Linked DNA regions of Undibacterium sp. KW1. The protein of the gene in region 1 interacts with the protein of each later gene in a pairwise test. Links are inferred from orthologs where the notes say so. Each region holds a gene or a part of one and is shown on either strand. Other genes may lie near its edges.

Region 1 (3,821 bases):
TCGTTTGTCAGCACCAATTTCGTATGACCGTGCAGTTGCGGTCGGCGATTTCGCAGGTTATGTCCACTTCCTGTCAAGGGAAGATGGTTCTTTCATCGGACGTGTTACTACCGATGGTAGTCAGATTTTAGCAGCGCCTTTGGTGGTCGATGCTAAACTGATCGTTCAAACAAAATCAGGATCAGTGGTTGCTCTTGCAACCGAGTAATAATAATGAAGCCGGTTATCGCACTTATAGGCCGACCTAACGTCGGCAAATCCACGCTGTTCAATCGGCTCACCCGTTCACGCGACGCTTTGGTCGCAGATTTACCTGGCTTGACCAGGGACAGGCATTACGGCGAAGGCCGTGTTGGTGAACGCCCTTTTCTGGTGATTGACACTGGCGGTTTCGAGCCTGTCGCCAAAGAAGGCATCATGCATGAAATGGCCAAGCAGACCAAGCAGGCTGTGGCTGAAGCAGATGTTGTTGTTTTTATCGTCGATGGTCGTCAGGGTCTGACACCGCATGACAAAACCATCACGGATTTCCTGCGCAAATCAGGCCGCTCCGTCATGCTGGTGGTAAATAAGGCCGAGGGCATGAAATATACCTCGGTCACTGCAGATTTTTATGAACTGGGTCTTGGCGATCCTTATGTGATCTCTGCCGCACACGGTGATGGTGTAGCAGATCTGGTCGAAGAAATGGTTGATATCGCCTTCGCCCAGCGCCCTGAGGAAGTTGAAGAGCCTGAATCCCAGGTTCGCGGCATCAAGATTGCCATCGTTGGCCGTCCCAATGTCGGTAAATCGACACTCGTGAATACCCTGCTGGGTGAAGAACGGGTCATCGCTTTCGATATGCCTGGTACCACTCGCGACTCGATAGAAATCCCTTTCGAGCGTGATGGCGTGCATTATTCCCTGATTGACACCGCTGGTATACGTCGCCGTGGCAAGGTTTTTGAGGCCATAGAGAAATTCTCTGTCGTTAAAACCCTGCAATCGGTGTCGGAAGCCAACGTAGTCTTGTTGTTGCTGGACGCACAGCAGGACATTTCAGAGCAGGATGCCCATATTGCAGGCTTCATCCTGGAATCTGGTCGTGCGCTGGTAGTTGGCGTCAATAAGTGGGATGGTTTGCAAAGTGACAGGCGCGATGAGATCAAGATGGACATAGAGCGCAAACTGAATTTCCTGACATTTGCCAAATTCCACTTCATTTCAGCCTTGAAATCGACTGGTATAGGTCCTCTGATGAAATCCATTGATGCTGCTTATGCTGCTGCGATGGTTAATTTATCTACGCCCAAACTCACACGTGCCCTGATTGAAGCAGTAGAACATCAACAACCCAAGCGCAAGGGCTCTATCCGTCCCAAGTTGCGCTATGCGCATCAGGGTGGGCAAAATCCGCCTATTATTGTCATTCACGGCAATGCACTTGAGGCAGTGGGTGATGTGTATAAGCGTTATCTCGAAAAACACTTCCGCGAAACGTTTTCACTCACTGGTACTCCTTTGCGAATAGAAATGCGTTCTGGCAAGAATCCGTTTGACAAGTCGTCGAAGTAAGCTCGTTCAGTTAAGTCTGCTGGCAAGTATTAAAATGTAAGAAAATGCTTGGTTGATCTCCTTTTGCAGTGAAATTTAAGCAAGAGATATGCAATTAAGATGAAAATAGATTACATTACTTTGTAATCAACTTCTGGGAATACTTGTATTATGATAAGTAGTCCCCAACTCCTAATCACAACAACACAATGGAGCTGTTATGAGCAATAAAGGGCAATTATTACAAGACCCATTTCTGAACGCTTTGCGTAAAGAACATATTCCTGTATCAATTTATCTGGTCAATGGCATCAAATTGCAGGGCCATATCGAATCTTTCGACCAGTATGTGGTTTTGCTGCGTAATACTGTGACACAAATGGTTTACAAGCATGCTATTTCTACCGTTGTACCAGCACGCGCAGTCAGCATTAACACCGAGCCAGAGGCAGAGTAATTTTTGAGTAATGAAATAAAGAAGCCGTCCATGCGCGCCGCTTTAGTCGGCGTGGATTTTGGTAAGGACGACTTTGCCGCCAGCCTGGAAGAACTCTCTTTGCTTTCGCAGTCCGCGGGGGCAGAGCCGGTTACAACCATCACTTGCAAACGATCAAGCCCTGATGCTGCTTTTTTTGTCGGCAGCGGCAAGGCGGATGAGATTGCGCATGCTGTTGCCGACGCTACGCTGGATATAGTCATTTTTAATCATGCACTCTCGCCGGCGCAACAGAGGAATCTGGAGCGCCACCTGAAGGTGAGGGTGGTTGATCGTACCAGCCTGATCCTGGATATTTTTGCTCAACGTGCCCAAAGTCATGAAGGTAAGGTTCAGGTGGAATTGGCTCAGTTGCAACATCTGGCCACGCGATTGATACGTGGCTGGACGCATCTGGAAAGACAAAAAGGTGGTATAGGTTTGCGCGGCCCAGGCGAGACTCAGCTTGAGACTGACCGCCGCTTGCTGGGGGAGCGTGTCAAAATGCTCAAACAAAAGCTCGATAAGCTACATAAGCAAAGGGAAACCCAGAGACGTTCGCGTGGCCGTAGTAATACCTTGTCGGTTTCTCTGGTCGGTTATACCAATGCGGGTAAGTCCAGTCTGTTTAATACTATGACCAAGGCAGGCGCTTATGCCGCCAATCAATTATTTGCAACGCTGGATACTACTTCGCGCCGCTTGTACCTGGGCGATGCGGGTAATATCGTCATTTCTGATACGGTTGGTTTTATTCGTGAATTGCCTCATCAACTCGTTGCAGCGTTCAGGGCAACATTGGAAGAAACGATACATGCCGATTTGCTCTTGCATGTCGTAGATGCAAGTAGTCCTGTAAGGTTTGACCAGATACAACAAGTCAATCAGGTGCTTGAAGAAATCGGCGCGGATCACATACCACAGATACTTGTGTGGAATAAGATAGATCTTGCTGAGCTGGAGCCTTCGGTCGAGGTAGATGAGTGTGATAAAATCCAGAGGGTTTTTTTGAGTGCCCGCACCGGAGCAGGTATAGGTTTGTTACGCGAAGCTATCGCCGAATTCGCACTGGCAAAAACGTCTGGCATTGCGCAAACGGCAACGCCAGAGGCAGTTGATGCACGCTTTGATTTTCAGTAGTCCAACCCACTATTCATTGGATAGCGACAGAATGCTTGTTTCATTTCTCAAAAGAATTGGTTTGACCATGTCCATAAATGATCCGCAATGGGGGCGTGGTTCACAAAACAATAATCAAAATAATAATAAGCCCGATGGCAAAAAACCACCGGATGGCCCACCTGATCTTGATCAGTTATGGAAAGACTTTACCCAGAAATTGGGGCGTCTGTTTGGGCAAAATGGTGGTGGCGATAATGGTGGCAATTTTTCACCAGACTCATCTGGCGCTAAAGTTGGCGCATCCCTGATTGTTGCCGTAATCGCGCTGGTATGGTTGTCCAGTGGTTTTTTCATCGTGCAAGAAGGGCAAACTGCTGTCATCACGACATTTGGTAAATTCAGCCATCAGACTTCTGCCGGCTTTAACTGGCGCTGGCCTTATCCTGTCCAAGGACATGAGATAGTCAATCTGTCGCAAGTCAGAACGGTGGAGATAGGCTACAAAAAAGGCTCAAAAGAGCGCGAATCCCTGATGTTGACTGATGATGAAAACATCGTCGATATTCAGTTTGCTGTCCAGTACACCTTGAACAATGCCGCAGACTGGCTGTATAACAACCGTGATCAGGAAGAGATGATACTTCAGGTCGCAGAAACTGTTGTCCGCGAGGTCGTCGGTAAAAGCTCC
Region 2 (3,300 bases), 840 kb from region 1 along the record:
CGTGACTATCACCCCCAGATTCAAACCAGAATGCGGCGCTGTCCCAAAATACCGACATTCAGTGGCGCTGTTACCCCTTAATTTTTCCCCTCTCGTTGAGGATTCCATGAGCGAAAACATCAAATATGTAAGCGATGCTTCATTCGAAGCAGACGTATTGAAATCTGACGTACCAGTATTGGTCGATTTTTGGGCTGAATGGTGTGGCCCTTGCAAAATGATTGCCCCCATACTGGAAGAAGTTGCCAAAGAATATAATGGCAAGATCGTCGTTGCCAAGATGGACGTCGATGCAAACCAGGCAGTTCCTGCCAAGTTCGGCATCCGTGGTATCCCTACCCTGATCCTGTTCAAAAATGGTAGTGCTGCCGCACAAAAAGTAGGTGCATTGGCAAAAGGCCAATTAATCTCTTTCATTGACAGTAATATTTAAGGTATTATTGCGGTCTGAAACTTTAAAGTTGCAAATAACAAGCTTGTTTGCAGCTTTAAAACAGAGACAAGCTGCCTTGTTTGCCGGTTAGTTGATAGCCATCATTCAAGGCATGCTGATTCAGCCCAATTTTAAGTAAAATTAAATAAAACGAAAACCGAGACAGAAATTCTTTCTATCCTGTTTAATCCGTAGTTCCTCCGTTCACTCCCCCACCCCATAATCCCATCCCGGGACACTCACCATGCATCTATCTGAATTAAAGGCCTTACACGTATCCGCATTATTGGAAATGGCCATAGGACTCGATATCGATAACGCAGCGCGTATGCGCAAGCAGGAATTGATGTTCGCGATCCTCAAAAAACGTGCAAAAGCAGGCGAACAAATTTTTGGCGATGGCGCCCTAGAAGTATTGCCCGACGGCTTTGGCTTCCTGCGCTCGCCAGATGCCAGCTACATGGCCTCGACTGACGATATCTATATCTCTCCTTCGCAAATCCGCCGTTTCAATCTGCATACTGGCGACTCTATCGAAGGTGAAGTGCGCACACCCAAAGACGGTGAACGCTATTTTGCATTGGTGAAGGTGGACAAGGTCAATGGCGAATCGCCAGAAGCCTCCAAGCACCGCATCCTGTTTGAAAACCTGACACCGCTGCACCCGAACAAGGTATTGACCTTGGAACGCGAGATGCGCGGCGAAGAAAATACCACCGGCCGCATCATCGACATGATCGCCCCTATAGGCCGTGGTCAACGTGGTTTGCTGGTAGCGTCACCAAAATCCGGTAAGTCCGTCATGCTGCAACACGTGGCACACGCGATTACCACCAATCACCCTGACGTTACTTTGATCGTTTTGCTGATCGACGAACGTCCTGAAGAAGTAACCGAGATGCAGCGTTCAGTACGCGGTGAAGTGGTCGCATCGACTTTCGATGAACCAGCCACCCGTCACGTCCAAGTTGCTGAAATGGTGCTGGAAAAAGCCAAACGCCTGGTTGAAATGAAAAAAGACGTGGTCATCCTGCTGGATTCCATCACCCGTCTGGCACGTGCTTACAACACCGTCATCCCTGCATCCGGCAAGGTATTGACTGGTGGTGTGGACGCCAATGCCCTGCAACGCCCAAAACGCTTCTTCGGTGCAGCACGTAATGTAGAAGAAGGCGGCTCACTGACTATCATCGCGACAGCCCTGATCGAAACCGGCAGCCGTATGGATGATGTGATCTATGAAGAGTTCAAAGGCACGGGCAATATGGAAGTCCATCTGGAACGCCGCCTTGCCGAAAAACGTGTCTATCCAGCCATCAACCTGAACAAATCCGGCACCCGTCGTGAAGAATTGCTGATCAAACCGGATCAGTTGCAAAAGATCTGGATCTTGCGCAAGTTGCTGTATAGCATGGACGAAATCGAAGCGATGGAGTTCATCCTCGACAAGATGAAAGCCACGAAAAACAACGCAGAGTTTTTTGAAATGATGCGCAGGGGCGGTTAATCCCCCTCCTGTTTTCAGGCTAAAAAGCCGTCACTTTTGTGACGGCTTTTTTTTGCTCATTGATTTGCTAGCTTGCGACTTTCAACAATACTATCGTCACCAAAAATGAAGTATCGCTGAGCGCCGTTACAGCATGCGGCAAACCAGCCTCCAGATACAGCAGATCGCCTGCATGCATGATCCTGGGTCCAGCCTGTAGCTCGATTTGTACCTCACCACTCAGGCATTGTATGGTGATAGGCCCCTGAACATGATGTGAAGGCAGGCTCCTGCCCTGCGCCAGATGCATGCGTATGACTTCCAGATGCTCGTCTTTAAACAAGGCGTGCGCTGGCACTGTCAGTAATTGCGCCTCGGGCAACAACAAATTAGCCATTTCTCCTGAGCGCAAATGTGGCATGGCCATGTTATCTCTCCTTTAGTGCAATCAGATTTGACGCCATGAGCAGCACAGAATTATGTCGCCACATGAAAATCAATAATGATTTCACCAGGCTCTTGCGAAACATAGGCCACTTTTATACCCGTACCAAAGTGTTGTGCGATCTGAGCAAGCAAGGGCAAGGGATTATGGTCATTGCAAAAACGCATGGTTTCTCCCGGCCTTAATGCTGACAAGGCGCCAAAGATTGCGGCATGGCGAAAACGTTTGGCAACGCCACGCGCATCGAATTCATATACGCCATCGGCCAAAACGGGAATAGAACAATCATGAGCCATGATGAAACTCCTTTTAATATAGATGAAAATAAGCAGAAAACACAGGGAGAGTAATTTCTACCCTCCCCTGAATAAATAACTAAAGCTTGCCGGAAGCCTTGGTATAAGTCATATCAAGCGCACTTGCCTGCGTGCGCTTTTGGCCTATCAGCAGGCGCAAGGCAAATATAGCCAGGCAGACGACACCAACAGAGAACACGACGTCACCAGGAACCCGCAACCAGACCAGGGTTTCCATAAAGTGTGAATGGATGACCTCGGGTGAACGTGCATACCACATGCCCTTGCTGATGCTTGCCATGGCCTGGTAAATCCCGGCAGGTACCAACGACATGAACACCATCATTGCCAGTCCTATATTGAGCAGCCAGAACATTGCCTGCAACAATTTATCGGACCACAGCGCGCGCTCAGACAAGCCTCTCAGGCAGAACAGCAGCAAACCTATACCCAGCATGCCATACACGCCAAACAAGGCAGCATGGCCGTGCGCAGCTGTCATATTCAAGCCTTGCATGTAGTACAGGGCAATAGGGGTGTTGATGGAAAAGCCCAGCAAACCCGCGCCAACAGTGTTCCAGAAACCAACAGCAATAAAGCACAGTATCGACCACTTATAGGCCTGCACCCAGGCTGCCGC

The links. The genes of interacting proteins can lie anywhere in the genome.
Region 2: the proteins of hfq (region 1) and rho interact in binary tests that used the Escherichia coli proteins (3 or more experiments, as listed by UniProt). The link is inferred for Undibacterium sp. KW1 from one-to-one orthologs.

What each region holds. Positions count from the first base shown.
Region 1 is NZ_AP018439.1:2,455,310-2,459,130, forward strand. The notes cover bases 539-3,374. They hold hfq (RNA chaperone Hfq), read left to right. Parts: upstream 539-1,756; coding sequence 1,757-1,993; downstream 1,994-3,374. Other genes in these bases: der (ribosome biogenesis GTPase Der), read left to right, coding at 539-1,557; hflX (GTPase HflX), read left to right, coding at 2,024-3,151; hflK (FtsH protease activity modulator HflK), read left to right, coding at 3,183-3,374. Also shown: outer membrane protein assembly factor BamB, read left to right, coding at 1-208; more of der, read left to right, coding at 214-538; more of hflK, read left to right, coding at 3,375-3,821. UniProt on the Escherichia coli protein: RNA chaperone that binds small regulatory RNA (sRNAs) and mRNAs to facilitate mRNA translational regulation in response to envelope stress, environmental stress and changes in metabolite concentrations.
Region 2 is NZ_AP018439.1:1,614,023-1,617,322, reverse strand. The notes cover bases 1-2,808. They hold rho (transcription termination factor Rho), read left to right. Parts: upstream 1-677; coding sequence 678-1,940; downstream 1,941-2,808. Other genes in these bases: UNDKW_RS07080 (nitric-oxide reductase large subunit), read right to left, coding at 2,740-2,808; UNDKW_RS07085 (DUF2249 domain-containing protein), read right to left, coding at 2,397-2,660; UNDKW_RS07090 (cupin domain-containing protein), read right to left, coding at 2,008-2,346; trxA (thioredoxin TrxA), read left to right, coding at 107-433. Also shown: more of UNDKW_RS07080, read right to left, coding at 2,809-3,300. UniProt on the Escherichia coli protein: Facilitates transcription termination by a mechanism that involves Rho binding to the nascent RNA, activation of Rho's RNA-dependent ATPase activity, and release of the mRNA from the DNA template.